Regions from separate parts of the Geobacillus lituanicus genome, predicted to be linked through region 2. Evidence: riboswitches for the same ligand, from Rfam matches in the RefSeq annotation. Region 2 holds a riboswitch; the other holds the start of a gene.

Region 1 (3,413 bases), 410 kb from region 2:
CCGCGCGCGGGCGAGCGCGATTCCCGACCAATAGTCCGGATAACCCGGGTCCGGGACGAGCACGACATCGCCCGGGTTGACGAGGCAAAGCGGCAGCTCGACAAGCCCGGCTTTGCCGCCGAACAAGATGGCGACCTCGCGGGCCGGGTCGATCGTCACCCCGTACTCGCGCGCGTAAAACGCCGCTACGGCTTCTTTCAAAAACGAGTAGCCTTGAAACGGCGAATATTTATGGTATTTTGGGTTCGCGGCTGCCTTCTGCATCGCTTCGACAATGTGCGCCGGCGTCGGCTGATCCGGATTGCCCTGCCCTAAGTTGATCACATCATAACCCGCCTTGATCTTCGCACCGACTTTCGCCACGAGCGAGGCGAAAAACTGCTTCGGCAGCTGTTCAAGCAGTTCGGAAAAGGGAAATTCGATCGTCATCGTCCACACCTTCTCAAAAATTCTTGAAATTCTAGTGCAACATCATATATCGTTAAAAGCAAAATGTAAAGAAAAATTTTTTTCCGAGGTGAACGCTCATGACGATCCGCATCGCCTGCCTGCAGCTTGACATTGCATTTGGCGATCCAGCAAAAAACGAACAGCAAGCCGAACAGGCCGTGGAATCCGCTGCCAAAGACGGCGCTGACATCATCGTGCTGCCAGAGTTATGGACGACCGGCTACGATTTGACGCGCCTGGATGAAATTGCCGACGAAGGCGCCGAACGGGCGAAGGCGCTCGCTTCCCGATTGGCGCAAACGTACGGCGTCCATTTCGTCGCCGGTTCGGTCGCCAAAAAAACAGCCGCCGGCGTGACAAACACGATGATCGTGGCCGACCGCCATGGCCAAATCGTCGGCGAATACAGCAAGCTTCACCTGTTCCAATTGATGGATGAACATTTGTATTTGCAGCCGGGAAACGAGCCAGGCTTGTTCTCGCTTGACGGGCTGCCGTGCGCTGGGGTCATTTGCTATGACATCCGATTTCCGGAGTGGATTCGCGCCCATGCGTTGGCCGGAGCGGAAGTGCTGTTTGTCGTCGCCGAATGGCCGCTTCCCCGCCTTCACCATTGGCGGACGCTCCTGATGGCGCGGGCGATTGAAAACCAATGCTATGTCGTCGCTTGCAACCGGGCCGGACGCGACCCGAACAACGTCTTCGCCGGCCATTCGCTCATCATCGACCCATGGGGCGAAATTATCGCCGAGGCGGACGAGAAGCCGGGCATTCTCTCGGCCGACATCGATCCCTCGCTCGTTGCGGACGTCCGCGCACGCATCCCGGTGTTTGCCGACCGCCGGCCGCACGATTATGAAGAGGCGGCAAAAAAATTTTTCAAAACGTATTGACAATCCGCCAGCCCAACCTGTATCATTCGAATCAAGCAACCAAACGATTGTTAACATCGTGAAAATTGCAAAAACTTAATAGCTAGATCGGTACTCTTATCAAGAGTTGGCTGAGGGAATTGGCCCAATGAAGCCCAGCAACCGACCGTAATGCTATCGTGAGATAGGGCGCACGCCAAAGGCGGCGCCGGAAGCGAACCGCTTCCGCAGGGCACGGTGCTAAGTCCAACAGAAAGACCGATGTCTTTCTGAAAGATAAGAGGCGCGAAGACGATGCATCTTCAAGCCTCTTTCCGTATGCGAAAGAGGCTTTTTCATTTGCCAAAACCTAAAGGGGGAACGTGAAAATGACGATTGTCCAATCCACTGTTTACGAACCGCTCACCGAACAAAAAGCGACCGCCCTCGCCGTCCGCCTCGGCCTATTCCGAGACGGGGCGCCGCTTGTGTGCCGCGAAATCGGCGACGGAAACTTAAACTTAGTCTTTCATATCGTCGATCAGGAAACGAAGCAAGGCGTCATCATCAAACAGGCGCTCCCGTACGCGAAAGTCGTCGGCGAAAGCTGGCCGCTCACGTTAAAGCGCGCGGTTATTGAAAGCAACGCGTTGCGCACGTTTGCCAGCTATGTACCGCAATACGTGCCGAACGTCTACTATTCTGACGAATCGCTTGCCATTACCGTGATGGAAGACTTGTCCCGTCTGCAAATCGCCCGCAAAGGGTTGATCGAAGGGAAAACATTACCGCTTTTGTCCCGGCATATCGGCGAATTTATCGCCAAAACAGCGTTTTACACATCCGATTTCGGCATGAACCAGCAAGAGAAAAAGAAATTGGCGCAAAGCTTCGTCAATCCGGAGCTGTGCAAAATCACCGAAGATCTCGTCTTCACCGATCCATTTTTCGACCATGACACGAACAACTTCGAAGACGAGCTGCGGCCGGACGTCGAAACGCTTTGGAATGACGACCGCCTCCGTTTGGAAGCGGCGAAGTTGAAGCGCAAGTTTTTAACCGAAGCCGATGTGCTTCTGCATGGCGATTTGCATACCGGCAGCATTTTCGCAAGCACCGACGAAACGAAAGTGATCGACCCGGAATTCGCCTTTTACGGCCCGATCGGCTTTGACCTTGGGCAGTTTTTCGCCAACTTGCTGTTAAATGCGTTGTCCCGCCCTGACGTTGAGCGCCAACCGCTCTTTGATCACATCGACCGGACCTGGGACGTCTTTGCGTCCATATTCTCGGAGCTTTGGCGCACCAAAAGCATCGAGACGTACGCCGCGACACCGGGCTTGCTTGACGAAGTGCTCCGGCATGCGTTCATCGATGCTGTCGGCTTTGCCGGCTGCGAAGTCATCCGCCGGACGATCGGCCTCGCCCATGTGGCCGACCTTGACGGCATCGAGCAGAAAGAAGCCCGCCTTGCCGCCAAACGACACGCGCTCCGCCTCGGCCGCCGCCTAATTGTCGAGCGCAACGAGCTGACCGGAACGGACGGCTTCCGCCGAGTGTTTGCAGAAACCGAACAGTAACGCGGCGCCGACCGGCCCAGTGCCGGCTCGGATCAACGAAAAATGTGAAAAGAAAGGAAGACGACGATGGACACCTTTGCCATCCCGCGCTCTGTCGAGTGGCGCGAGACGCATATCACGATTTTAAACCAACAAAAATTGCCATTAGCAACAGAATATATCGACCTGCATACGCTTGAAGACGTGTACGATGCGATCGCCTCGCTGAAAGTGCGCGGAGCGCCGGCGATCGGCATCACCGCCGCTTATGGTCTGGCGCTCGCCGCCTCGCATTATAAAGCGGAAACGGTCCACGAGTTCCATAGCCGCCTAAAGCAAGACCGCGATTATTTGGCAAGCGCCCGCCCGACGGCCGTCAATTTGGTTTGGGCGCTTGACCGGCTCACTGCCGCCGCCAAAGACGCCGCCTCGGTCAACGAAGCGAAAACGGCGCTTATTCACGAGGCGATCCGCATCCAAATCGAGGACGAAGATGTCTGCCGCCGCATCGGCGAACATGCGTTATCGCTTTTTCGCCCAGGCGACCGGGTGA
Region 2 (3,413 bases):
TCGGTGCTGATTATGGATAAACCGTAAAAAGCGCTTTCGTTTATGGAAGGGAAGTGAAACGCTGGCGCCGAGGCAGACGCCAAACCGGTCCAACTGAATCGGGCTGTTGGCAGCAGTCATGCCTAGAAGCGTTCGATCGGCAACCTGTTTCGCCCCGCCATCCAAGGATGAACATGTCACTTGTGAAGATGTCCGCTTTTTCCCAAGCGGGATCGAGCGCAACGAGCGAAGCGCCGGAGAAAGCGCTGTCAAAAACAGCCGCCCTCCGGCGCTTTTCGTTTGCTTGTCATCCCTGGACAAACGTTTTCGGCATGACGACCGCGACGACTTGACCGCGGGCGCACAGTTCGCCGTTGGCGAACACTTCGGTGTCCACTTTCCATTTTTTCGGATGAATCTCCGTCACAGTGCCGACGGCGACAAGCGGCACGCCATGCGGCGTCGGCTTGACGAAATCGACGTGAAGCGACGCAGTGACAAAGCGCGGCGGCGTTTCCCCGCTCCCTGGTTCATGGCCGTTTTTCCGATGCAAGGCAAGCGCCGCTGAACCGGTGCCGTGGCAATCAATGAGCGAGGCGATCAGCCCGCCGTACACAAACCCTGGAATCGCCGTATGTTCCGGACGCGGCGTATACACCGTCACCGTTTTGTCGCCCCGCCACCCGGTGCGGAAATGGTGGCCTTGTTCATTCAGACGCCCGCAGCCGTAGCACCAGGCGAATTCATCAGGGTAGTCGTCTTGAATCGCGTGCACGATCATTTCTTCCACGTCATCCTCCCCCTCTCTTTTTCTAGTATACCATTGAATCGAGAAGACGACGACTCCTACATGGACGGTTGTTGTCTAGCGGCAGGCAAGGCCATACGAAGAAAAATAGAACGAAGCGCCAATCGCCAGACGGCAAATTCATAGGCGGCCCAAACAGCTGGCCGCCTAGCGTGACGCCATTTATCGAGCAGGCTCGTAAAACTCGATCCATTCGCCGTCGGGCCCGAGGAAGAACAAATATTTTGCCCCGTTCGGAAGTGTCGTTATTTCTTCCCACACAAGCGGCACACCCAGCGACTGAAGCCGTTCTTTTTCCTGCTCGATGCCTTCGACCGTAAACGCCACGTGGTGCACTTTTCCTTCCGTCGGCAAATCCGGATTGTATCCTTCGATCAGCTCGACAATGATCGAGCCGTCAATCCCTAAAAACGCCAATTTCATCGTGCCGTTCGTATGAATCATTTCGCCGAGCAGCTCCAAGCCGACGACGTTTTGATAAAACGCTTTCGATGCCTCGATGTCTTTCACTTGAATACCGACATGCTCAAATTTTTTGACTGCCATTCGTCCTCTTCCTTTCTATGACTCCATTAACCATACTGCTTGTAAATACGGCGTCATCTGCATCGGGAAAATCCCTTTTTTCCCAAGCTCTGTCCATATGTAGCGGTCAAGGGCGTACGGTCCGTCCGCCTTCCATTCGTCCGCCTCACTGTTGGTCAACAACAACGAAAAGGCTGTTCCTTGCGCTTCCCCATACAAATGAACGTATCCGTCCCCACGGTCGACATGCACCGCCGCCTTAGAGTCAAACCGGATGAGCTCCGCCTGCACACAGCGCATGACACAAACGGCGAACGCTGCGGCAGGGAGATGAGCGGCCATGCAAGCTCGGATCGACATGTCCCTCTTCACTATTCCCCCTTCACCCCCTATCGACAAAAACCCCCTTCGCCTCGGAATGATGCGAAAGGGGTCATGAGCCGTTCTTATCATCCAAAGCGAAACCGCTTTGCGGGTGTTAGCACCTTGCCTGCGGCAGGTTGCTGTGGGGTCATCAAGCCCGTTCTCTCGCCCACTCTTGATAAGACGTATGCAATTTATCTTCTATCTTATCGTACATCATCAAAGGCAACAATCGTCATTGTTCGACTTCCGGTTGCTCGGACGTGACGCCGACATCTTTCCACGTCAGCTTCGAGCTCGGATCGACCGTGAAGTTGGCGACACGGTTGTTGACCGCATAGATGGCGGAACGATACAACGTTGGGATGACCGGCACTTCTTCGTTCATTAGCTTTTGCCACTCGCTGTAAATTTTCCGTCGATATTCTTTGTCAAACGCCTGTTCGGAATGGCCTTTTTCCAACAGTTCATCGTTTTTCTCATTCACCCAACGCGAGTAGTTGAACATGACGTTGCGGCCGTACAATCCGTACGGGTCGACGTCCGTTCCAGTTCTCCAAGCGGCGGCGTAGACATCCACTTTCGGATCGTCTTTTTCGACCATATCGTAGAAGGAGTTGAACTCCGCCAAGCGTCCGTCTACAAGCTGAACATCGAGGCCCACATCTCTCCAGCATTGCATATAAAATTTGGCCAGCGGTTCAGCGATGTCCCCACCGCTCATCGCCAAGAAGTTGATCTTGAATTTTTTGCCGTTTGGATCTTCGCGGAGGCCATCGCCATCCACATCTTTATATCCCGCTTCATCCAGCAATTGTTTCGCTTTTTCCGGATTGTACGTATACCCTTTGATGGAACTGTCATGATAGCCCGGGAACGACGGCGGGATCAGCGTGGTCGCCGGGAAGCGCAAACCATGATACAGGCGGTCGGCCACCTCTTGGTTGTTGATGGCGTACGCCATGGCTTGGCGCAGTTTTTTGTTTTGGAATTTCGGATTGTCCATTACGTTTTCCTGCTTTTTCGCATCCCAATGGCCGAGTTTAAAGCCGATATAGTTGTACGCCAAATCCACTTTACCGATAAACTGAATGTTTTTCGTCCCTTTCGCGTTCAAATATTGGTCAGTCGGGAACTCAGCGACGTCAATTTCGCCTTTTTTCAGCGCTTGCAGGACGACTTGCGGGCTGACGACTTTCAAAATGACGCCTTCCAAGTTCGGTTTGCCAGCCCAGTAGTCATCATTGCGAACAAACTCTACCGACTCGCCCGGAACGATTTTCTTCACTTTAAACGGACCGAACCCGATCGGGTTTTTCCGGATTTTATCCGATTTCGCCAAGTCTTTGATCGGAATGTCTTTCAAGTAATGCTTCGGCAGCGGATACGCCCAAATGCCAGTCAACACCGACGGATTGGCCTGTTTCCATGTGATCGTCAACGTCTTTTTGTCGATGACTTTAATGCCGGAAATTTTATCCGCTTTGCCGCTGTGATATTCTTCCATCCCGACGATCCCTTGGATGAGCGCATCGCCATAGCGGACGCCGGTGTAATCTTTATGGCCGATGACCAAATACGCATACTCCAAGTCTTCAGCGGTCACCGGCTGGCCGTCATGCCAATTCACATTGTCTTTAATACGGATTGTCATCGTCTTTTTATCATCCGACAACTCATACGTGGCAGCCCCATCATTTGTAATTTCATAGTCACCGTTCGTCCGGAAAAGCGACTC

Evidence for each region. Region 2 has a riboswitch for S-adenosylmethionine ahead of ACR1UW_RS08265 (hypothetical protein). Riboswitches for the same ligand answer to the same signal wherever they lie in the genome.
Region 1: linked by a shared signal. The riboswitch ahead of mtnK (S-methyl-5-thioribose kinase) and the one ahead of ACR1UW_RS08265 (hypothetical protein) in region 2 are both predicted to bind S-adenosylmethionine.

The regions. Positions count from the first base shown of each region.
Region 1 covers NZ_CP194773.1:1,229,740-1,233,152, reverse strand. The annotation lists gene ACR1UW_RS06225 (pyridoxal phosphate-dependent aminotransferase) at 1-429, opposite strand, end outside; gene ACR1UW_RS06220 (carbon-nitrogen family hydrolase) at 528-1,343, shown strand; SAM riboswitch class I at 1,437-1,605, shown strand; gene mtnK (S-methyl-5-thioribose kinase) at 1,691-2,881, shown strand; gene mtnA (S-methyl-5-thioribose-1-phosphate isomerase) at 2,948-3,413, shown strand, end outside.
Region 2 covers NZ_CP194773.1:1,634,842-1,638,254, reverse strand. The annotation lists gene ACR1UW_RS08280 (PaaI family thioesterase) at 1-27, shown strand, start outside; gene ACR1UW_RS08275 (PaaI family thioesterase) at 287-769, opposite strand; gene ACR1UW_RS08270 (VOC family protein) at 950-1,333, opposite strand; gene ACR1UW_RS08265 (hypothetical protein) at 1,349-1,672, opposite strand; SAM riboswitch class I at 1,756-1,860, opposite strand; gene opp4A (oligopeptide ABC transporter substrate-binding protein) at 1,911-3,413, opposite strand, start outside.